3 regions of the Pseudomonas sp. ICMP 8385 genome follow, and region 1 is predicted to be linked to each of the others. Evidence: predicted binding sites of a transcription regulator. Region 1 holds the regulator's gene; each other region holds the start of a gene.

What was found. Region 1 encodes FliA, which starts transcription of late flagellar genes. Its sites were predicted from a motif close to CTAAAGTTTNNNNNNNNNNNGCCGNTAA; they were not measured.
Region 2: AO268_RS01825 (flagellar protein MotY) is a predicted target of FliA. The motif match lies at 1,410-1,437, and genes of this name have one in related genera.
Region 3: motA (flagellar motor stator protein MotA) is a predicted target of FliA. The motif match lies at 3,826-3,853, and genes of this name have one in related genera.

Annotation. Positions count from the first base shown of each region.
Region 1 is NZ_LKBY01000117.1:40,831-53,812, forward strand. Features, by position in the region: gene AO268_RS22695 (DUF2802 domain-containing protein) at 1-185, opposite strand, end outside; gene AO268_RS22700 (chemotaxis protein CheW) at 186-668, opposite strand; gene AO268_RS22705 (CheW domain-containing protein) at 744-1,544, opposite strand; gene AO268_RS22710 (ParA family protein) at 1,629-2,417, opposite strand; gene motD (flagellar motor protein MotD) at 2,469-3,356, opposite strand; gene AO268_RS22720 (flagellar motor protein) at 3,372-4,112, opposite strand; gene AO268_RS22725 (protein-glutamate methylesterase/protein-glutamine glutaminase) at 4,112-5,233, opposite strand; gene AO268_RS22730 (chemotaxis protein CheA) at 5,283-7,502, opposite strand; gene AO268_RS22735 (protein phosphatase CheZ) at 7,515-8,303, opposite strand; gene AO268_RS22740 (chemotaxis response regulator CheY) at 8,322-8,696, opposite strand; gene fliA (RNA polymerase sigma factor FliA) at 8,865-9,605, opposite strand; gene fleN (flagellar synthesis regulator FleN) at 9,602-10,435, opposite strand; gene flhF (flagellar biosynthesis protein FlhF) at 10,536-11,852, opposite strand; gene flhA (flagellar biosynthesis protein FlhA) at 11,864-12,982, opposite strand, start outside.
Region 2 is NZ_LKBY01000001.1:395,556-401,057, forward strand. Features, by position in the region: gene rnt (ribonuclease T) at 1-301, opposite strand, end outside; gene pyrC (dihydroorotase) at 298-1,344, opposite strand; gene AO268_RS01825 (flagellar protein MotY) at 1,501-2,409, shown strand; gene AO268_RS01830 (argininosuccinate synthase) at 2,538-3,755, shown strand; gene AO268_RS01835 (response regulator transcription factor) at 4,381-5,013, shown strand; gene AO268_RS01840 (PA3496 family putative envelope integrity protein) at 5,075-5,257, opposite strand; gene nth (endonuclease III) at 5,365-5,502, opposite strand, start outside.
Region 3 is NZ_LKBY01000124.1:72,491-77,992, forward strand. Features, by position in the region: gene serB (phosphoserine phosphatase SerB) at 1-328, shown strand, start outside; gene asd (archaetidylserine decarboxylase) at 468-1,328, opposite strand; gene rhdA (thiosulfate sulfurtransferase) at 1,345-2,160, opposite strand; gene AO268_RS24505 (HDOD domain-containing protein) at 2,219-3,754, opposite strand; gene motA (flagellar motor stator protein MotA) at 3,921-4,772, shown strand; gene motB (flagellar motor protein MotB) at 4,776-5,502, shown strand, end outside.

The sequences.
Region 1 (12,982 bases):
CGCACGGCGCTTTGCTGGTAGTTGTCCACACGCTTGGCCATCTCGCGCAGGCGCTGGTCGCGCACGGCGTCGCGCTCGGCCTGGCGCAACGTCAGTTCGCGTTGCTGGCGCATATGGCGCAGCAATACCACCACAGTCCCGACCCACAGCAGGGCCAGGACGATTACCGCTACCTCAAGCATCAATCAGATGTTCTCCAGGTCCGACCACTCTTCTTCGCTCATCATCTTGTCCAGCTCAACCAGGATCAGCAACTCGCCGTTCTTGTTGCACACGCCCTGGATAAACTTGGCCGACTCTTCGTTGCCGACATTCGGCGCGGTCTCGACTTCCGATTGGCGCAGATAAACCACTTCGGCGACGCTGTCGACCATGATCCCGACCACTTGCTTGTCGGCCTCGATGATGACGATCCGCGTGTTGTCGTTGACTTCAGTCGGCATCAGGCCAAAACGCTGGCGCGTGTCGATCACGGTCACGACGTTGCCGCGCAGGTTGATGATGCCCAGCACGTAGCTTGGCGCACCCGGTACCGGCGCGATTTCGGTGTAGCGCAGTACTTCCTGCACGCGCATCACGTTAATGCCGTAGGACTCGTTGTCCAGTTTGAAGGTAACCCATTGCAGAATCGGATCATCCAAACCCTGTGCGGACGCTGACTTATTCATACCCCTGACCCCTTCAAATGCCGTTGAGAACGGCGTGTGTTCTTCTTGGGCAGCACCGTGGCGCTGCGTCTCACATCAAGTACGTGTGTTACCTGGCAGCTCTTTTACCGCGCCGCTGGCAATCAATTCAGCCAATTCGGCAACATCCAGCAGCGCGCACATATGTTCGATCACCGTGCCCGCCAGCCATGGTCGCTGGCCACGGTGGCTGCGCCATTTGATCTCGTTGGGGTCCAGGCGCAACGAACGGCTGACCTGATGCACCGCCAGCCCCCATTCGTAGCCCTGCACCGAAATCACGTATTGCAGGCCCTGGCGGAAATCATCGCGATAGCGGTCGGGCATCACCCAGCGCGCGGTGTCCAGCACCTTGAGGTTACCGGCCTGGCTCGGCAGGATCCCGAGGAACCACTCCGGCTGGCCGAACAATGGCGTCAACTCCTGGCCTTGCAGGGAGTAGATCGAGCCCAGGCACACCAAGGGCACCGCCAGGGTCAACCCGGCCACATCGAACAGCAGGCACTCGAACGACTCGGCAGCCCAGGACGGTCGACCATCGGTTTCTACCGGTGGCGGCGTAATGCTCGGCGGTCGATGCACCTCCGCTATCGGCGGCACCAGCACCAACGAGGCAGGCGCTTGCACGGCTAGGGCGGCAACCGGCACTACCAGCGCATCACGGGCCTGCTCTTCCAGGACCGCCCGTTGAAACTCATCCAGGCCAGCCTCGGCCTCGACCACAGGCACCGCCAACACCTCATCCAGTACCAGGATCGGCTCGGGCAGCACTTCCTCGGTCGCCTCCTGCAGCAATGCATCCAGGTAGGACTGCAGCGCCAGTTGCGGCCGGGTCTTGATATCGACAGGACGATTCATCTGTATGCCCACGCGCAAGCACCGTTAACCGTGTATTTAAAGGTTATCGGCGCGATGCCCCGCAGACTTGAATTTACATTCATTTCACGCCACCTGCGCCACAAGCTGCTGGGCCAGCAGGTGCTTGAGCAAGGCCCGGTACGCCAGCACGCCACGGCTTTTACCGTCGAATTGCGAGGGTGCCAGGCCGGCGCGGCTGGCGTCACGCAGGCGCGTGTCCACCGGGATATAACCTTGCCAGATGGTCTCGGGGTAGGCATCGCGCAATACGCGCAAGGTGCCGAGGGAGGCCTGGGTACGGCGGTCGAACAGGGTCGGCACGATACTGAACGGCAACGCCTGCTTGCGCGAACGGTTGATCATGGCCAGGGTATTGACCATGCGCTCCAGGCCCTTGACCGCCAAGTGCTCGGTCTGCACCGGGATCACCAACTGCTGGCTGGCCGCCAGGGCATTGACCATCAGCACGCCCAGCAAGGGCGGGCTGTCGATGATCGCGTAGTCGAAGTCCTGCCACAGTTGCGCCAGGCTCTTGGCGATCACCAGGCCCAGGCCGCTCTGCCCCGGCGACTGGCGCTCCAGGGTGGCCAACGCGGTACTGGAGGGTAACAGCGAGATCTTGTCGTTGCTGGTGGGCAACAGCAGTTGCCCGGGCAAGCCGGTGGGGACGTTGCCCTTGTGCAGGAACAGGTCGAAGCAACTGTGTTCCAGCACATCCGGGTCGTAGCCAAAATAGCTGGTCATCGAGCCGTGGGGATCCAGGTCGACAATGACCACGCGCTTGCCCGCCTCGGCCAGCAGGCCGGCTAAGGCGATGGAGGTGGTGGTCTTGCCGACCCCACCTTTTTGATTGGCAACTGCCCAGACTCTCATTCGGATTGTTCCTCCCGGCAGGCACTGGCTCGACCGAGAAATAGCACGAGGTTATAGAGCCGGTGACGGAGAATTGACGGCACTCCCACGTTCCGGCGGCGTTACGGGCGTCGGTGCAGTTTGTGTGCCAGCCCGCTTCATTGCTGCATCAGGTTGTGCATTGGCCGCGCCGGTGGCGGTCAGGCTGCGGCGCACATCAAGGTTGCGCGACACCACCAACACCACCCGCCGGTTGCGCGCGCGGCCTTCGGCCGTCGCATTATTGGCCACCGGCTGGAATTCACCATAGCCCACCGACGCCAGGCGTCCAGGGTTGACGCCCTGCATGGCCAGCATACGCACGATGCTCGCCGAGCGCGCCGACGACAGCTCCCAGTTGGTGGGGAATTGCGCGGTATGGATCGGCTGGTCATCGGTAAAGCCTTCGACATGGATCGGGTTGTCGAAGGGTTTCAAAATCGCCGCCACCTTGTCGATGATGCTAAAGGCAATATCGCTGGGCAGGGCATCGGCGCTGGCGAACAACAGGCTGGAGTTGAGCTCGATCTCCACCCACAGCTCATTGCCGCGAACAGTCATCTGGTTGGAGCTGATCAAGTCGCCAAACGCCGCGCTGATATCGTCGGCGATGCTCTTGAGCGGGTCGCTGCCACCACTGATGCCGGCGTCGGTCTCGTCGCTGTCCTTGACCAGGGGTTTGGCCGGGGTCACGGTCTTGGGCCGCTCGTCGCCAATGGGAATCGGCTTGAGGGCCCGGTCCGAGTCGGTAAATACGCCGACCAGGGCTTCGGAGATGACCTTGTACTTGCCTTCGTTGATCGAGGAAATGGAGTACATCACCACAAAAAAGGCGAACAGCAAGGTGATGAAGTCGGCATAGGACACCAGCCAGCGTTCATGGTTGACGTGTTCTTCAGGCTCGCGGCGACGACGGCTCACAGGCAATACCCCCCATCAATCCATGAAGCCCTGGAGCTTCAATTCGATGGAACGCGGGTTCTCACCCTCGGCAATCGACAGGATGCCTTCGAGCAGCATTTCCCGGTAGCGGGACTGGCGCATGGCAATGGATTTGAGCTTGCTGGCAATCGGCAGCAGCAACAGGTTGGCACTGGCCACGCCATAGATGGTGGCGACGAACGCCACGGCGATGCCGCTGCCCAGTTGCGATGGGTCGGCCAGGTTGCCCATCACGTGGATCAAGCCCATCACCGCACCGATGATGCCGATGGTCGGCGCGTAGCCGCCCATGCTTTCAAAGACTTTGGCCGCATTGATATCGCGGCTTTCCTGGGTATAGAAATCCACTTCGAGGATGCTGCGGATGGCTTCCGGCTCAGCGCCATCGACCAACAGTTGCAGGCCTTTGCGTGCATAGCTGTCGGGTTCGGCATCGGCCACGCCTTCCAGGCCCAGCAGGCCTTCCTTGCGCGCGGTGAGGCTCCAGTTGACCACGCGGTCGATGCCGCCGGCCAGGTCCACCCGCGGCGGAAAAACGATCCACACCAGGATCTGCATGGCCCGCTTGAACGAGCTCAGGGGCGACTGCAACAGCGCCGCGCCGACGGTGCCGCCGATGACAATCAGTGCCGCCGGGCCATTGGCCAGGGCACCCAGGTGGCCGCCTTCCAGGTAGTTGCCGCCAATAATGGCAACAAACGCCAGAAGAATCCCCACCAGGCTCAACACATCCATCAGTGACAGGCCTCCACCAGGTACTTGCCGATGTCATCCAGGCTGTAGACCGCGTCGGCCAGGTCGGCCTTGACGATGGCCATGGGCATGCCATAGATCACGCAGCTGGCTTCGTCCTGGGCCCAGATCGAGCTGCCGCCCTGCTTGAGCAGGCGCGCGCCTTCACGGCCGTCGGCGCCCATGCCGGTGAGGACCACCGCCAGAACTTTGTCGCCATAGGACTTGGCCGCCGAACCAAAGGTGATATCCACACACGGCTTGTAGTTCAGGCGCTCGTCACCCGGCAGGATTTTCACCGTGCCACGACCATCGACCATCATCTGCTTGCCACCCGGGGCCAGCAACGCCAGGCCTGGGCGCAGGATGTCGCCGTCTTCGGCTTCCTTGACGCTGATGCGGCACAGCTTGTCCAGGCGCTCGGCAAAGGCCTTGGTGAACGCGGCGGGCATATGCTGGATCAACACGATGGGCGCCGGGAAGTTGGCCGGCAACTGGGTCAAGACCCGCTGCAAGGCCACCGGGCCGCCGGTGGAGGTGCCGATCGCCACCAGCTTGTAGGCCTTGCGCTTGGGCGCGGGCGACGTAGCACCCGGCGCCGCGGTACGGGCCGGGGCCACGGCAGGCCGGGCCACCGGAGCCGGCGCCGTACGCCCGAAAGGGCTGCTGGCCGCTGCCGGCGCGGCCACGGGGGCCGGCGCCGCCGGGGCGCGGAAGCTGCTGCGGTTGCTGCGCGAGATGCTGTGCACCTTCTCGCAGAGCATCTGCTTGACCTTTTCCGGGTTGCGCGAGATGTCTTCAAAATTCTTCGGCAAAAAGTCCACGGCGCCAGCGTCCAGCGCATCGAGGGTCACCCGGGCACCTTCGTGGGTCAGCGACGAGAACATCAAGACCGGGGTCGGGCAGCGTTGCATGATGTGGCGCACGGCCGTGATGCCATCCATCATCGGCATCTCGTAGTCCATGGTGATCACGTCTGGCTTCAATGCCAGGGCCTGATCAATCGCCTCTTTGCCGTTGGTGGCCGTACCGACCACCTGGATGTTGGAATCCGCTGAAAGAATTTCCGAGACGCGGCGGCGGAAAAAACCCGAATCGTCCACCACCAGAACCTTGACTACCATAACCACTCCGTTAGGCAGGGCGAGGGACAACCGCCCCGCCCAGCCAGAATCAAATACGCCGTGCGGCGTAACGCTTGAGCATGCTCGGCACATCGAGAATCAGCGCGATCCGACCGTCACCGGTAATGGTCGCACCCGACATGCCTGGCGTGCCCTGCAGCATCTTGCCCAAAGGCTTGATGACCACTTCTTCCTGGCCGACCAATTGATCGACGACAAAGCCGATACGCTGGGTGCCCACGGAAAGGATCACCACATGGCCTTCGCGCTGTTCTTCATGAGCGGCAGACGCCACCAGCCAACGCTTGAGGTAGAACAAAGGCAGGGCCTTGTCCCGCACGATCACCACTTCCTGGCCGTCGACCACGTTGGTGCGCGACAGGTCGAGGTGGAAGATCTCGTTGACGTTGACCAGCGGGAAGGCAAACGCCTGGTTGCCCAGCATCACCATCAGGGTCGGCATGATCGCCAGGGTCAACGGCACCTTGATGACGATCTTCGAGCCCTGGCCCTTGGTCGAGTAGATATTGATCGAGCCGTTGAGCTGGCTGATCTTGGTCTTCACCACGTCCATGCCCACGCCACGGCCGGACACATCGGAAATCTCGGTCTTGGTCGAGAAGCCCGGGGCAAAAATCAGGTTGTAGCACTCGGTGTCGGTGAGGCGGTCGGCGGCGTCCTTGTCCATGACCCCGCGCTTGACCGCGATGCCGCGCAGGATATTGGAGTCCATGCCTTTGCCGTCATCGGTGATCGACAGCAGGATATGGTCGCCTTCCTGTTCGGCCGCCAGGATCACCTTGCCCAGGCGCGGCTTGCCGCTGGCTTCGCGCTCTTCGGGGGTTTCCACGCCGTGGTCGACCGCGTTGCGCACCAAGTGGACCAGCGGGTCGGCCAGGGCCTCGACAAGGTTTTTGTCGAGGTCGGTTTCTTCACCCACCAGTTCCAGGGCGATCTCTTTTTTCAACTGCCGGGCCAAGTCACGCACCAGGCGCGGGAAGCGCCCGAAGACTTTCTTGATCGGCTGCATGCGCGTCTTCATCACCGCGGTCTGCAAGTCGGCAGTCACCACGTCGAGGTTCGACACGGCTTTTTGCATGGTTTCGTCGCCACTGTTCAGGCCCAGGCGCACCAGACGGTTACGCACCAGCACCAGCTCGCCCACCATGTTCATGATGTCGTCCAGGCGCGCGGTATCGACCCGCACGGTGGTTTCGGCTTCACTGGCCGGGGCTTTGTCGGCAGGTGCCGGGGCACGGGCCGGTGCGGCGGGAGCCCGGGCAGCAGGCGCAGGGGCCGGCGCGGCGGCCTTGGCGGCAGCGGGGGCCGGCGTGGCCACGGCGGCAGTGGCTGCTGCGGCAGGTGCCACTTCAGAGAACTTGCCCTTGCCGTGCAACTCGTCCAGCAGGGATTCAAATTCGTGGTCGCTGATCAGGCCATCCGCCGCCGGCGCGGCAGGGGCAGGCGCCGCAGCAGGGGCAGCAGACGCGGCCGCCGCCGCAACGGCCGGCAAGGCATCGGCAGCAAACGAGCCTTTGCCATGCAACTGATCCAGCAGGGCTTCAAATTCGTCGTCGGTGATGTCGGTGCTGGCCGGTGGCGCAGGTTCCACAGGCGCCGGGGCTGGCGCCACGGCGTCCGGGGCGAACTGGCCCTTGCCGTGCAACTGGTCGAGCAATGACTCGAACTCGGCGTCGGTGATGTCTTCGGTGGTCGGCACCATGGGCGGCGTAGCCGCTGCCGGCACCGCTGCCGGCGCTTCTGCCTCGGCCTTGACGGCATTGAGGGAGTCCAGCAACTGTTCAAATTCGCTGTCGGTGACGTCAGGCTCGGCAACCGGTTCGGGGGCCGCAACCACCACCGGGGCGGCGGTCAGGGCAGCCGGTTCTGCCAGGCGCGCCAGGGCGGCCAGCAGTTCCGGGGTGGCGGCAGTAATCGGTGCACGTTCGCGCACTTCATTGAACATGCCGTTGACCGCGTCCAGGGCTTCAAGGATCACGTCCATCAATTCCGAATCAACGTGCCGCTCACCCTTGCGCAGGATGTCGAACACGTTTTCGGCGATGTGGCAGCACTCCACCAGCTCATGGAGCTGGAGGAAGCCGGCGCCCCCTTTTACAGTGTGAAAACCGCGAAAAATTGCATTGAGCAGGTTCGCATCATCCGGTCGGCTTTCCAGCTCGACCAGTTGCTCGGACAACTGCTCTAGAATTTCGCCGGCCTCTACAAGGAAATCCTGAAGGATTTCTTCATCGGCGCCGAAGCTCATATTGCGTGCTCCTTAGAAGCCTAAACTGGACAGCAAATCGTCTACGTCATCTTGACCTGACATAACGTCTTCACGTTTATCGGCATGAATCTGCGGACCTTCACCCTTGGCGAGGTGTTTTTGTGGATCTTTTTCCGAGAGGATCGCTTCGCGGTCGTGTTCGATACCGGCAAAACGGTCGACCTGACCGGCCATCAGCACCAGTTTGAGCAGGTTGCTTTCCACTTCGGTGACCAGCAGGGTCACGCGCTTGATCACCTGGCCAGTGAGGTCCTGGTAATCCTGGGCCAGCAGAATGTCATTGAGGTTGCTGGAAACCGTGCGGTTTTCCTGCTCGCTGCGGGCCAAAAAGCCTTCAACCCGACGCGCCAGCTCGCGAAACTCTTCAGCACCCACTTCGCGCCGCATGAAACGGCCCCAGTCAGCGCTCAAGGCCTTGGCCTCGTTGGCCATGCCGTTCACCAGGGGCGTGGCGTTTTCCACCAGGTCCATGGTGCGATTGGCTGCCGCCTCAGTCAGCCTGACCACATAGGACAGGCGTTCGGTGGCATCGGTGATCTGCGAGATTTCCTCGGCCTGGGGCATGTGCGGGTCGATCTGGAAGTTGACAATCGCACTGTGCAACTCACGGGTGAGCTTGCCCACTTCCTGGTACAGGCCGCGATCGCGGGTCTGGTTGAGCTCATGGATCAACTGCACCGCGTCGCCGAACTGGCCTTTTTCAAGGCACTCGACCAACTGGTGAGCGTGTTTTTTCAGAGTCGACTCAAAGTCTCCCTGTGATGTTTCTTTATGCTCCATAGCTCCCCCGTGACGACATCAGCCGTGGATGCGTTCAAAGATCTTTTCGATCTTCTCTTTCAAGGCCAATGCAGTGAATGGCTTGACCACGTAACCGTTGACCCCAGCCTGGGCGGCTTCAATGATCTGTTCACGCTTGGCTTCGGCGGTCACCATCAACACCGGAAGGTTGCGCAGTTTTTCATCGGCGCGCACATGGCGCAGCAAATCGATACCGGTCATGCCAGGCATGTTCCAGTCGGTTACCAGAAAGTCGATGCTCCCGCTGTTGAGGATCGGAATCGCCGTAATGCCGTCATCCGCCTCGACCGTGTTAGTGAACCCAAGGTCACGCAACAGGTTTTTTATGATCCGCCGCATCGTTGAGAAGTCATCAACGATGAGGATTTTCATGTTCTTGTCCAATTCGACCTCCAAGCAGTCTTAAACGCGTCCAGCACCTGGGCGCGCCATATCATTCAACAGGCATTACACAAAAAGGACTGCTGGGGCACACCACGAGCCGTTTCCGCCCGGCTTGCGCCCTGACGGTTATCACCCACATTGTCCCCACACTGCCTGTCAGCGCGCTCGCCACTCTCCCAAACGCCCCCGCAAGCGGGCCGCGCATTGGCTATGAAGCTGGCTGACCCGCGATTCGCTGACCCCCAGGACCTCACCGATTTCCTTGAGGTTCAGCTCCTCATCGTAGTACAGCGCCAACACCAGCCGCTCACGCTCCGGCAAATTGGCAATCGCGTCCGCCAGGGCGCCCTGGAAGCGTTCATCTTCCAGGTCGCGGGAAGGCTCCTGGTAAGCGCTCGCGCCGTCCTCATGCAGCCCTTCATGCTCGCCGTCCTGTAGCAGGTCGTCGAAACTGAACAGGCGGCTGCCCAAGGTATCGTTCAAAATCCCGTAATAATCATCGAGACTCAATTGGAGTTCGGCCGCAACTTCGTGATCTTTAGCGTCGCGACCGGTTTTTGCTTCAATTGAGCGAATTGCGTCACTCACCATCCGGGTATTGCGGTGGACCGAACGCGGCGCCCAATCACCTTTACGCACTTCATCGAGCATCGCGCCACGGATACGGATACCCGCATACGTCTCGAAACTCGCACCCTTGCTCGCGTCGTACTTGGTCGACACTTCAAGCAGGCCGATCATGCCGGCCTGGATCAGGTCTTCGACCTGGACACTGGCGGGCAGGCGTGCCAGCAGGTGGTAGGCAATGCGCTTGACCAGGGGCGCATAGCGCTCGATCAATTCGCCCTGGCTGTCACGCGCCGATTTCTTGTAAAGGTTATAGCCGCTGGCTGTCATAGCACCGGTCCTGCACTCGTCTGATGCACCAATCGCTCGACGAAAAACTCCAGATGCCCCCGGGGATTGGCGGGCAGTGGCCAGGTATCGACCTTCTGAGCAATTGCCTTGAACGCCAACGCGCATTTCGAACGAGGGAACGCTTCATAGACTGCACGCTGCTTTTGCACAGCCTTGCGCACACACTCGTCATAGGGAACTGCACCGACGTATTGTAAGGCCACATCGAGGAAGCGATCTGTGACCTTGGTCAACTTGGCGAACAGGTTGCGCCCTTCCTGTGGGCTCTGGGCCATGTTGGCCAGCACGCGGAAGCGGTTCATGCCGTAGTCGCGGTTGAGCAGTTTGATTAGAGCATAGGCGTCGGTGATCGAGGTGGGTTCGTCGCAGACCACCAGCAACACTTCTTGCGCCGCGCGCACGAAGCTGACCACCGACTCGCCGATCCCGGCGGCGGTGTCGATCACCAGCACGTCGAGGTTGTCGCCGATATCGCTGAAGGCCTGGATCAGGCCGGCATGCTGCGCCGGGCTCAGGTGCACCATGCTCTGGGTGCCGGAGGCGGCCGGGACGATACGAATCCCCCCCGGCCCCTGCAACAGCACATCGCGCAGCTCACAGCGGCCCTCAATGACATCGGCCAGGGTATGTTTGGGCGTCAGTCCCAGCAGAACGTCAACGTTCGCCAGGCCCAGGTCGGCATCCAGCAGCATGACGCGGCGGCCAAGCTCTGCCAGAGCCAGGGACAAATTCACTGACACGTTAGTTTTCCCGACGCCACCTTTGCCGCCGGTCACCGCGATCACCTGTACGGGATGCATGCTGCCCATGTTCTTTCTTTACCTTGTCTTGCTTAGCCGCAGGCTACATAGGGTGGCCGCGGTAGCAGACCCTCGATGTAGGTACATTGCACTGTGTTGCATGTTGCCTTCAGCCGACCCGCTTGGCTGGGTTGTGATAGAGGTCGGCGAACATATCCGCCATCGCCTCTTCACTGGGTTCATCCTGCATTTGCACACTGACCGCACGGCTGACCAACTGATGACGGCGCGGCAGATGCAAGTCATCCGGGATCCGCGGCCCGTCGGTCAGGTAGGCGACCGGTAGTTCATGGCTGATAGCCAGGCTCAACACTTCGCCCAGGCTTGCCGTTTCATCCAGCTTAGTCAGGATGCAGCCGGCCAGCCCACAACGTTTGTAGCTATGGTACGCAGCCGTCAGCACCTGTTTTTGGCTGGTGGTTGCAAGTACCAGGTAATTCTTCGACCTGATCCCGCGCCCGGCCAGGCTTTCCAGTTGCATACGCAGTGCCGGGTCGCTGGCTTGCAGGCCGGCGGTATCGATCAGCACCACGCGCTTGCGCAGCAGCGGGTCGAGGGCATTGGCCAGGGACTGGCCCGGGTCGACATGGGTCACCGGCACATTGAGGATCCGGCCCAGGGTCTTGAGCTGCTCCTGGGCACCGATGCGGTAGCTGTCCATGCTCACCAGGGCAATGTTGTGGGCGCCGTACTTGAGCACATAACGGGCAGCCAGCTTGGCCAGGGTGGTGGTCTTGCCCATGCCGGCAGGGCCGACCATGGCAATCACGCCACCTTCTTCAAGGGGCTCGATTTCCGGGGTCTGGATCATCCGTGCCAGGTGGGCCAGCAGCATGCGCCAGGCCTGGCGGGGTTCTTCGATGCCGGTGGTCAGTTCCAGCAGGTCGCGCGACAACGGGCCGGACAGGCCGATGCGTTGCAGGCGACGCCAGAGGTTGGCCTGTTGCGGCTTGCTGCCCTGCAACTGGTTCCAGGCCAGCGAGCCCAACTGCACTTCCAGCAGTTCACGCAGGCCATTGAGTTCAAAACGCATCGAGTCGAACACGCGCTGGTCGACCGCAGCAGCCGGTGCTGACGCAGCAGGCCGCGGCGGCTCGACGAAGGTCGGTTCTACCAGTGGCTCGGCCGCAGTCAGCGGCAGGCCGGCAAACAATTGGCGGTTGGTGCTCGCATCGCTGTCGCCGCGCATGCTCAGCTCGGCCTGGGCCGAGACAATACGCGAGGCGGTCTTGCGCAACTCGTCTTCGAGTTCCATGTTCGGCACGCGCGGCGCCAAGGCCTGGGGTTTGTAATCCAGGGCAGCCGTCAGCTCGACACCGCCGGCAATGCGACGGTTACCGATAATCGCTGCGTCGGCGCCCAGCTCATCACGAACCAGCTTCATGGCCTGACGCATATCGGCGGCGAAAAAACGCTTTACTTGCATAACCCACTACCTCAGCCGTTGGGCCCTACTGTCGCGACGATAGTCACTTGCTTATTGTCAGGAATTTCCTGGTAAGCCAAAACGTGCAAATTCGGTACTGCCAGGCGTCCAAAGCGCGACAACATCGCGCGGACCGGGCCTGCCACCAGCAGAATCACCGGTTGGCCCTGCATTTCCTGGCGCTGTGCGGCGTCGATCAACGAACGCTGCAACTTTTCAGCCATGCTTGGCTCCAGCAGGACGCCTTCCTCCTGGCCCTGCCCGGCCTTCTGGATACTATTGAGCAATATTTGTTCCAACCTGGGTTCCAAGGTGATCACAGGCAGCTCGGAGTCAAGCCCTACAATGCTTTGGACGATGGCACGCGACAAACCGACGCGCACCGCCGCCACCAGCGCGGCAGTATCTTGACTCTTGGCGGCATTGTTGGCGATAGCCTCGGCAATGCTGCGAATGTCCCGTACCGGCACCTGTTCGGCCAGCAGCGCCTGCAGCACCTTGAGCAGCTGCGACAGCGACAACACCCCCGGCACCAGCTCTTCAGCCAGTTTAGGCGAGGCTTTGGCCAGCAATTGCATAAGTTGCTGGACTTCTTCGTGGCCAATCAGCTCGTGGGAATGCTTGTACAGAATCTGGTTGAGGTGCGTGGCAACCACGGTGCTGGCGTCAACCACGGTGTAGCCCAGGGACTGCGCCTGGCTGCGCTGGCTGACTTCGATCCACACCGCGTCCAGGCCAAAAGCCGGATCTTTGGCGGTTATGCCGCTGAGGGTGCCGAATACCTGGCCGGGGTTGATCGCCAGTTCGCGGTCGGGGTAGATCTCGGCTTCGGCCAGGGTCACGCCCATCAACGTCAGGCGGTAGGCGCTGGGGGCCAGGTCGAGGTTGTCGCGGATGTGGACGGTGGGCATCAAAAACCCCAGGTCCTGGGACAGTTTCTTGCGCACGCCCTTGATCCGCGCCAGCAACTGGCCGCCCTGGTTGCGATCCACCAGGGGGATCAGGCGGTAGCCGACTTCCAGGCCGATCATGTCGATGGGGGTCACGTCATCCCAGCCCAACTCCTTGGTTTCCTGGGCGCGGGCCGGCGACGGCAGCAAGTCCTGCTGGCGTTCTACCTCTTTCAAGGC
Region 2 (5,502 bases), on a different contig from region 1:
CGGCCATGCGCAACGGATGGTCGAGCTTGATTCCGGTGAACTCCAGGGCCGCGGCTTCGATATTGGCGCCTTCAAACGGCTCGACGCGGAAGAAATGGGTGTGTTCGGGATACACAAAACCCTGTTCGTCCATGCCGATGGTAGTCGCGGCAATTTCCAGCAGTGCATCGGTGGCGCAATTGAAGCCGCCGGTTTCTACGTCGATAACGACAGGCAGATAGCCGCGAAAGCGCTCGGCCATCGGGTGGCGCGAACCGCCGCCACCGTGTTCCTGTTCGTCGTCGTAATGGTCTTCACTCACGGGTGTTCCTCCAGCAGGCGCCAGCGCAGTGTTTCACCGGCGCGCAGCGGGATAACGGTCAGCTCGCCAAATGGCAGGCTGGTGGGGGCGGTCCAGTCTTCACGGACCAGGGTAATACGGTCGGTATTCGCCGGCAGGCCGTAGAAACGCGGGCCATTGAGGCTGGCGAAGGCCTCGAGTTTGTCCAGGGCGTTGCGCGCCTCGAAGGCTTCGGCGTACAGCTCGATCGCCGCATAGGCGGTGTAGCAGCCAGCACAGCCACAGGCCGCTTCTTTGGCATGCTGGGCGTGGGGCGCCGAGTCGGTGCCGAGGAAGAATTTCGCGCTGCCACTGGTGGCGGCATCGAGCAACGCCACCTGGTGGGTGTTGCGCTTGAGGATCGGCAGGCAATAGAAGTGCGGCCGGATCCCGCCCACCAACATGTGATTGCGGTTGTACAGCAGGTGATGCGCGGTGATGGTCGCGCCGACGTTGGCCGAAGCCTCGGTGACGAACTGCACGGCGTCTGCGGTGGTGATGTGCTCGAACACCACCTTGAGGGTCGGAAACAGCTCGACCACACGGCGCATGTGTTCGTCGATAAAGATCTTCTCACGATCGAACACATCGACATCGCCCCGGGTCACTTCCCCGTGGATCAGCAGCGGCATGCCCACTTCGGCCATGGCTTCGATGGCGGGCAGGATCTTGTCGATACTGGTCACGCCGGAGTCGGAGTTGGTCGTGGCACCGGCCGGGTACAGCTTGGCGGCATGCACGAAACCGCTGGCCTTGGCCGCGCGGATTTCGGCGGGCTGGGTGCGGTCGGTCAGGTAGAGCACCATCAACGGTTCAAAGCGGCTGCCGGCCGGTCGTGCAGCGAGGATGCGCTGGCGATAGGCGTCGGCTTCTGCGGCATTGCGTACCGGAGGTACCAGGTTAGGCATGATGATGGCGCGGCCAAACGTGCGCGCTACATCGGCCACGGTTTGGGGCAACGCAGCACCATCGCGAAGATGAATATGCCAGTCGTCGGGACGCAGCAGGGTCAGGCGGTCGGACATTGGGGATTCCAGGCGGGTCAATCTGGTGGGAATGCTACCGGAAAAGACTCTTGCAGGCACTCGCTATCAAGTTTTGCAGGGCGTGACCGATATCCCTGGGTATGCCTTAACGATGTATGACGCCTTGTTGTGTTGTAGAAACCAGTGGAGCCTCCCGTGCGCCAGCAATATCTAGCCCTGCTCAGCGTGTTCGCCAGCCTGCCCGCGATGGCCCTGACGTTCCAGACGCGCCTGGAAAATATTGAGTGGAAGGTGGAAGGCGACAAGTTCGAGTGCCGCTTGAGCCAGCCAATCACCGATTTTGGCTCGGGTGAGTTCGTGCGCCGGGCCGGCGAGCAGGCGACATTCCGTCTCAAAGCCTATAACAGTGCGCTGGGCGTTGGCTCCGCAACACTATTGGCGGCGGCTGCGCCGTGGCAGCCCGGGCGCGGTGATATCAACCTCGGTGCCGTGCGGGCAGGCAGCGGCGATGTGTTGTTCAACAGCTCCCAGGCCCAGGCTGGGCGTCTGTTCAATGGCTTGCTCGATGGCCGCAGCCCCACCGTGCGCCACTATTCCCGGGATGGCGGCTATTCGGAAATCCGCTTGCTGCCGGTGCGCTTCAACAAGGCCTACAGCGATTACCAGTTATGTACCGCGAAATTGCTGCCGATGAATTTCGAGCAGGTCAAGCAGGCTGAAGTCGGCTTTCCGGGCGGCGGTATCGACCTGGATCCGGCCGCCAAGGCCAAGTTGATGGTGATGCTTGAGTTCATCAAGGCCGACCCTACCGTCAACCATATCGAACTGGACGGCCATTCGGACAACAGCGGCAATCGCCTGACCAATCGCGACCTGTCCCGCCGTCGCGGCCTGGCCGTGATGGACTTCTTCAAGGCCAACGGCATCCCCGAGTCGCAGATCGTGCTGCGTTTCCACGGTGAACGTTACCCCCTGGTGCCCAATACCAATCCAGCCAACCGGGCGAAGAACCGGCGGGTGAATATCCACCTCGACCGCGTGCCGGCTCCCGAGAAACCGGCCCCCCAGGCCACGGCCCCGGCGAATGCGGCGGCGACCTCTTAGGTGCGGCCATTCGTCGCTCGCCCGACATAATCTGTCGCTTTATCTTCATTTGCTGTCGCGCCCCTGTAATTTCACGGTTTTGATCGGTAGAATCGACGCCTTTCCGTAAAACCCCGTGGAGTGATGGCATGGCCGACGTAAACAAGGTCGTTCTCGCGTATTCCGGCGGCCTGGACACTTCGGTGATCCTCAAGTGGCTGCAGGATACTTATAACTGTGAAGTGGTGACCTTTACCGCTGACCTGGGTCAGGGCGAAGAGGTCGAACCTGCACGAGCCAAGGCGCAAGCCATGGGCGTCAAAGAGATCTACATTGACGACCTGCGCGAAGAATTCGTCCGCGATTTCGTTTTCCCGATGTTTCGCGCCAACACTGTCTACGAAGGCGAGTACCTGCTGGGTACTTCCATCGCACGTCCGCTGATTGCCAAGCGCCTGATCGAAATTGCCAACGAAACCGGCGCAGACGCCATTTCCCATGGCGCCACCGGCAAGGGCAACGACCAGGTGCGTTTCGAGCTGGGTGCCTATGCCTTGAAGCCAGGCGTAAAAGTGATTGCTCCCTGGCGTGAATGGGACCTGCTGTCCCGTGAAAAGCTGATGGATTACGCTGAAAAGCACGCCATCCCGATCGAACGCCACGGTAAGAAAAAGTCCCCGTACTCGATGGACGCCAACCTGCTGCACATCTCCTATGAAGGTGGCGTGCTGGAAGACACCTGGACCGAGCACGAAGAAGACATGTGGAAGTGGACCGTCTCCCCGGAGAACGCTCCCGACAAGCCGCAGTACCTGGAACTGACCTACCGCAACGGCGACATCGTCGCGCTGGACGGCGTCGAAATGACCCCGGCCACCGTGCTGGCGACCCTCAACCGTATCGGTGGCGAACACGGTATCGGTCGCCTGGACATCGTGGAAAACCGCTACGTGGGCATGAAGTCCCGTGGCTGCTACGAAACCCCGGGCGGCACTATCATGCTGCGCGCTCACCGCGCCATCGAGTCCATCACCCTGGACCGCGAAGTGGCTCACCTCAAGGATGAGCTGATGCCCAAGTACGCCAGCCTGATCTACACCGGCTACTGGTGGAGCCCTGAGCGCCTGATGCTGCAACAGATGATCGATGCTTCCCAGGTCCACGTGAACGGTGTTGTGCGCTTGAAGCTGTACAAGGGCAACGTGATCGTTACCGGGCGCAAGTCTGATGAGTCGCTGTTCGATGCCAACATCGCGACCTTTGAAGAGGATGGCGGTGCCTACAACCAGGCCGACGCCGCCGGCTTCATCAAACTCAACGCACTGCGCATGCGCATTGCGGCCAACAAGGGCCGCAAGTTGTTCTGAAGTGCCTGAAGCCGCATAAAGAATGGCCCCTCGAAAAGGGGCCGTTTTTTTGCCTGTAATTCAGGGTGCCCGGTTTCGTTTATCAATGTTTAATGTTTTTCTGAAGTTTGAGGTTGTTACTGTTTATTATTTTGGCTTTTGATTTTTGTATCTGGAAGTTGGCGTTTTAAGCGTGCGGCATTGTTTGTGTTTGAAATCATTCGTTTATTGAGTAGGAAAGATGACGGGTTCAATTTTATTTGTAGAAATATCTGTCAGATGATTCTAGGTATTGTTAGTCGCTGTTACACCAAGGGAACTTTTTTGGAGGCGGTTTTTCGGCGCCATCACACCCTGGGTGTAACCCGTGCAAGGGGCATTTCCTGAAGATAGCGTGCGGTCTGTTTACTTTTCCGGGGTTGGTGGTGCTTTTTTTGATCAAAATATGTTTGCCCACGGAAAGTTCTGAAAGGCTGAACAATAACCGACACATCCATATAGGCGTTTTTTTGTAGGCTTATTCTTATAACTTTGTGGGTTGGGTCTCTGCTTGTTATTACTTGGGGGGGAGTGCTATGCCAAGGAGGAAACGACTAGGCTATTGTGCGGGTTCTGAATAATTCGAACAGCGAAATTGGACTTGCCCATGAATAAAGTGCTGATCGTGGATGATCATCCCGTCATTCGCCTTGCTGTACGCATGCTAATGGAGCGTCATGGTTATGAGGTCGTTGCAGAGACCGATAACGGAGTCGACGCATTGCAACTAGCGCGGGAGCATATGCCGGATATTGTCATCCTGGATATTGGAATTCCCAAACTTGACGGTTTGGAAGTTATTTGTCGCTTGTCTTCCACAAAGCAGGCGCAACCCTTCAAGGTGTTGGTGCTGACGTCACAGGCGCCAGGTCACTTTTCCATGCGCTGCATGCAGGCGGGCGCAGCGGGCTATGTGTGCAAGCAGCAGGATCTCACTGAGTTGCTGAGCGCGATCAAGGCGGTGCTGTCTGGCTACAGCTACTTCCCCAACCAGGCACTCAACTCGGTGCGTTCCACCCAGGGCAACACCAGCGAAGCGGATATGGTCGAGCGGCTCTCAGGCCGGGAGATGATGGTGTTGCAGCAACTGGCCCAGGGGAAAACCAACAAGGAAATCGCCGACGGCATGTTCCTCAGCAACAAAACCGTGAGCACCTACAAGACGCGCTTGTTGCTCAAGCTCAATGCCCGGTCCCTGGTGGACCTGATCGAGCTCGCCCAGCGTAACGGCCTGGTTTAGGAAGCAGGGAGCAACAGGCAGGAAAAGCCTCCAGAGCGGAGGCTTCTGTGTGATCGCTTGGCTAGAGATCGAAATCGTAATCGGCCAACTGTTTTTGCAAGCGTCGTTCTTCCAGCAGGTTGTCGATGGTGCGGCGTTTGCTCAAATTGGTCTTGGCTACTTCTACAGGTGCATCGACTGTCTCTTCAGTGTCTGCGGCAACAAAGTCGTCTTCTACATCCAATTGTTCTTTGCCAGTGCTCATAAGGTTAACTCCAGGCTAAGACTGCCGTTGGCGCTCCTTATATCGACAATCGTGCACCGGGTAAAAAAGATTTTTTCAATCGACTGATCAATAAAATCAATGATTGCTCAATCGTCCGACGTCTTTTCCTTGTATTCACACAAATCTTCGATGCGACAGCTGCCACAGCGTGGTTTGCGAGCCTGGCACACATAACGGCCGTGCAGGATCAGCCAGTGGTGAGAGTCGAGCAGGTAAGGTTTGGG
Region 3 (5,502 bases), on a different contig from region 1:
CAAGCTGGGCATCGACTATGTATTCGCCAACGAGCTGGAAGTGGTGGATGGCAAGGTGACGGGCGTGGCGGTCGAGCCGATTGTCGATGCGCAGCGCAAAGCTGATCTGCTACGGGAGTTGGCGCACAAGGAAGGCTTGCGTCTGGAGCAAACCATTGCGGTCGGCGACGGCGCCAATGACTTGCCGATGCTGGCTATCGCCGGGCTGGGCGTGGCGTTCCGTGCCAAGCCGCTGGTCAAGCAGTCGGCCAAGCAGGCGATTTCGACCTTGGGGCTGGACGGTGTGTTGTATCTGTTGGGCTTTCGCGACCGCGACGGCCAGCTGTAACAATCCGACCCTAGTGTTGAAATGCGTTTAAAAATGTGGGAGCTGGCTTGCCTGCGATAGCGGTGTTGGATTCACCATCGCTATCGCAGGCAAGCCAGCTCCCACATTGATTGGGTTCCAGCTTCAGGTTTTTGGGGGATCAGGCTTTTGGCAGCGCGATACCCTGGCCCATCTGCACTGGCGTTCCCGCCACCAGTTCTTCATCCCACTTCACCTGATCCGGCCCAAACAGCACGATAGCCGTCGAACCCAGCTTGAAGCGCCCCAGTTCCGCACCTTTTTCCAGAAAGATCGGTGCACGGGCGGCTTCGTCGTAGCGTACGGTTTTCAGCTCGCGCTTGGGCGGCGTCACCAGCCCGGCCCATACGGTTTCAATCGACGCCACAATCATCGCGCCCACCAATACCACGGCCATCGGGCCGCGTTCGGTATCGAACAGGCAGACAACACGCTCGTTACGCGCAAACAGCTCCGGCACGTTTTCGGCGGTGGTCTGGTTGACCGAGAAAATCCGCCCAGGCACATAGACCATTTCCCGCAGGGTGCCGGCCAGTGGCATGTGCACGCGGTGGTAGTCCTTCGGCGACAGGTAGATGGTGGCAAAGTCGCCGCCCATGAACGGTGCGGCAACGGCGGCGTCGCCACCGAGCAATTCCAGCACACTGAAACTGTGGCCCTTGGCCTGGAACACACGACCGTGCTCGATCGGGCCGAGCTGGCTGACGGCGCCGTCTGCCGGGCTCAACACCGCGCCCGGGGTTGGGTCCAGTGGGCGCGCGCCGTCTTTCAGGGCACGGGTGAAGAAGGCGTTGAAGTGCTCGTAAGCTGTCACATCCTCCACCAGGGCCTGGGACATATCCACCTGGTAGCGCTTGGCGAACCAGGTGGTGAAGGCATTCTTGAACCAGCGCACGCGGCATTCGGCAATGCAGCCGGCCAGGCGCGACAGCAGGTGATGGGGCAGCAGGTGCTGGCTGAGGATAAACAAACGCTTTTTCATGAACTGTCCTTAAACCTTAAATCTCGACGGGGGTGTCGGGGTGGTTGCCCCATTCGCCCCAGGAACCGGCATAACCTTTGACTCGCGGATAACCGAGCGCCTTGGCCACCAGGTAGGTGAAGCCAGAACGGTGGTGAGTCTGGCAGTGGGTAATGATTTCTTTGTCTTTGGTCAGGCCCAGGTCTTCGAGGATCTGCGGCATGTCGCGGCGGATCCGCAGGTTGCGTGCCTTGTCCATGCCGGCGGTCCATTCAAAGTTGACTGCGCCGGGAATGTGCCCGCCCTTGGCGGCGAGGACTTTTTCGCCGCTGTACTCCAGCGGGCCACGGGCATCCCAGATGCCCAGGTCGGCAGCGCCGAGGCGGCTTTGCAGGTACTCGCGGGTGGCGGTGGGCTCGTCGTGCAGGGTCAGGCTGGCTGGGCCGCCGACGGCTGCGGTGGCCTCGGTGGACACGGGGTGCTGTTCATCCAGCCATGCCAGCAGGCCGCCATCAAGGTAGTGATATTTTTTGTGGCCGATCACGTCGAGCAACCAGATAAACCGCCCGGCCCAGCCGCCGCCTTCGTCGTCGTACACCACGTAGGTGGCGTCCGGGGTGTGGCCCAGTTCGCCGAACAGCTTCTCCAGGTCGGCCTTGGCCGGCAGCAGCCCCGGTGCCGGAGGTTGGCCCAGTTGGGTGCGCTTGGGGTCAACGAAGTGCGCGCCGGGGATATGCCCCTGGGCATAACGGGCGGCGCTGGTGAGGTCTACCAGAATCAACGGCTCGGCGGCGAGGCGGCCAAGCAGGTCGCTGGGTTCGATTACCAGCGGCAAGCCAGAAAAGTCAGGCATATGAGGTCTCCCGGGCACGCGGTTGGGCGATATAAAGAAGGCGATTGTAACACAAGCATCAGGCGGTGCGGTTGGTAAAGCAGTGCAGGGCTTTCTCGATGCATTGGGCGGTTTTGCCGAAGGCCTGCACAGTGGTTTCGGAGAACGGCCCGCCACCCTGGTCGGCAATCATCAGCATCACCACCCGGCCGTTACAGCTCAGGGAGCGCAACAGCAGGTGCTCGCCGACGAACAGGCGCTGCAATGAAGCGGGCAGCAGCGCCGCAAATTGCGCGTGGTTGTCCGGGGTCAGGCGCACTTGCGCAGATTTTTCCAGCAAGCGTTGCAGCAGCGTGCTGTGGGCGGCCTCAAGGCTCAGGTTGGCGGCGTCCCTGGGCAGGCCATCGACCTGATGTACGCGTAAAGTGGCCAGCGCTTTGTCCGCCATCAGCAGCATCACACGCTGCATGCCACTGGCCACCAGGGCCTCCTTGGCGCAAGTGGTCAGGTGCATGGCATTGGCGAAGCGGCTGGGTTCCAGCAACAGCTCGCTGCAACGCTTGCGCCACACCGCAAGGGCTTCGGCCGTCGGTGGCGGTGCTGGCAGCAGGCCGCGGTGCACCCGTTGCACATGCCACGGCCAGATCAGCGCCAACGCCGGGTGCCAGAGGCCGGCGGTCAAGGTATGGCGGGCGCTGATGACGGCCTGTTGGTGCACCTGTTGCTGCACGTCGGCCAGCGGTTGTTGCAGATACAGCGCGGTGAGGTACTGCCAGCGCTGGGTGTGCGGGCAGGTCCAGGACTCCTGGGCCGCCAGTGCCATGCCATTGGCCAGCAGCACGGTGTTGGCCGGCTGGTTCAGCCAGCGGCGCAGCGTTGGGTCGTCATCGAGCTTTTGCTGCTGGCTCAAGGGCGCTTCATCGCGGGCGATGTGCAGGGCCTTGACCAGCAAGCGTTGTTCCTTGAGCAGCAGTTGGTAGCCCTGGGACACCCAGATCGGCAGGCGCCAAGTCTCGGTCAGCCCCAGGCACAGCTCCAGCAGGCGCACGCCGAACAGTTCCTGTTCGACCTTGCGTGCCGATTGGCCCTTGTGGATCACCCGCAGTTCCCATTCCTCCAAAAGCTTTGGGTAGGCCACGGCCATCGGCCACAGCGGCGAGAGAAACAGCAGGCTGCCCCAATGAATATCCTGCCACAGCCGCGCCAGGCGGCTGGCGAACAGGCCGTTGGCCTGTTGCGAGGCATGCTGGCTGATCAATTGCAGTTGGCGCAGGGCCACGGGGATTTCATTGAGCGGCACTGACGGCAGGCGCGCGAGCAGTTCTTCGGTGCGCTTCAAGCCGAGGCGGTTGATCGCCACTTCAAGGTTTTCTGCAGGTTCTGCCAGGCTGCCGTGGGCCTGGTTGTTGGCTTCGCGCATAACGCTCAAAACCAGCGCCGGGCTGTCTTGCATCAGCTCTGCAATATCTCGCAACGAACGGCGGCTGTCGCCGATCGCCCTGCACACGGCAACATGGCTCGCTTGCGGGACGGGCAGGTGAACCCCGTCCAGGCGCTTGATCCAGCCGGCCAGGGAGTTGGGTGTGGAGGTTGGAACGGTCGTTTCGTTTGCCATGATTGGGGCGCGATCATCACTTGCGGTCAACACGCCCGGAGTGGGCCGAACTGGCTTTTCGCCTTAACGGGCTATAGTCTGGCGCAGTTTTGCCGATAAGTAGAAGAAGAGTTTTTAGATCTTCCGAATATGTCCATGAACCCGACGGCGCAAGTACTCATCCCCTATGGCTAAAATTATCGGCATCATCGTCGTCATCGCAAGTGTGCTCGGCGGATATGTTCTGTCCCACGGTAAAATTGCTGCGCTGATCCAGCCCTTTGAAGTGCTGATCATCGGTGGTGCGGCGTTTGGCGCTTTCCTGCAGGCTAACCCAGGCTACATGACCATGCACGTGGTCAAAAAGTCGCTGGGCATGTTCAGCTCGCGCTTTTCCCACACCTTCTACCTGGAAGTGCTGGGCCTGGTCTACGAGATCCTCAACAAGAGCCGCCGCGAAGGCATGATGGCCATCGAGGCCGATATCGAGGACGCTGCGGCGAGCCCGATCTTCGCCAAGTACCCGACCGTGCTCAAGGACGACCGCATGACCGCATACGTCTGTGACTACCTGCGCATCATGTCCTCCGGCAACATGGCCCCGCATGAACTCGAAGGCCTGTTCGACATGGAGCTGTTCAGCCTCAAGGAAGAACTCGAACACCCCGCCCATGCGGTGACCGGTATCGCCGACGGCATGCCCGGTTTCGGTATTGTCGCGGCGGTGCTGGGTATCGTGGTGACGATGGCCTCCCTGGGCGAAGGCGACCAGGCGGCGATCGGCATGCACGTCGGTGCCGCCTTGGTGGGGACCTTCTTCGGTATTCTCGCGGCTTATGGCTTCTTTGGACCGCTCGCCACCTCCCTGGCCCACGATGCCAAGGAAGAGCTGAACGTCTACGAGGCGATCAAGGCTTCCCTGGTGGCATCGGCCTCTGGCATGCCACCGTCCCTGGCGGTTGAGTTCGGGCGCAAGGTCCTGTACCCGAAGCACCGTCCAAGCTTTGCCGAGCTGGAACAAGCAGTTCGCGGTCGCTAAGCCATGGAAAACAACCAGCCAATCATCATCAAGCGCGTCAAGCGCTTCGCTGCCGGGCACCACGGCGGCGCCTGGAAAATTGCCTTCGCCGACTTTGCGACGGCGATGATGGCGTTCTTTTTGGTGCTGTGGCTGATGTCCACCGCGACGCCGGAACAAAAGATCGCCATTGCCGGCTATTTCAAGGATCCCATCGGCTTTTCCGAGAGCGGCACGCCGTTTGTGATTGACCTGGGCGGCTCGCCAGAGTTGGCCCCCGAGCGCACCATCAACCCGGAGGTGCAGACCGAAGCGCCTCAGGAAAATATCCCGATCGAGCGCCAGACCGTCGAGAGCATGGCCGAGCAGGTCGAGCAGGAGCGCCTGGAGTTGTTGCTGCAAGAATTGCAGAACAAGGTCGATGAGAACCCGCAACTGCAAAAATTCAAGGATCAGATCCACTTCGAGATCAGCGCAGACGGCTTGCGTATCCAGATCATGGATGCTGCCAATCGACCGATGTTCGACTCTGGCAGTGCGCGCCTGAAGCCTTACTTTGAAGATATCCTGCTGGCCATGGCCGACACCATCAAGGCGGTGCCGAACAAGATCAGCGTCAGCGGCCACACCGATGCCAAGCCATATTCGGGCCTGGGTGATTTCGGTAACTGGGAGCTGTCTGCCAACCGCGCCAACGCCGCCCGCCGTGCCCTGGTGGCCGGCAGCTATCCCGATACCCAGGTGGCGCGCG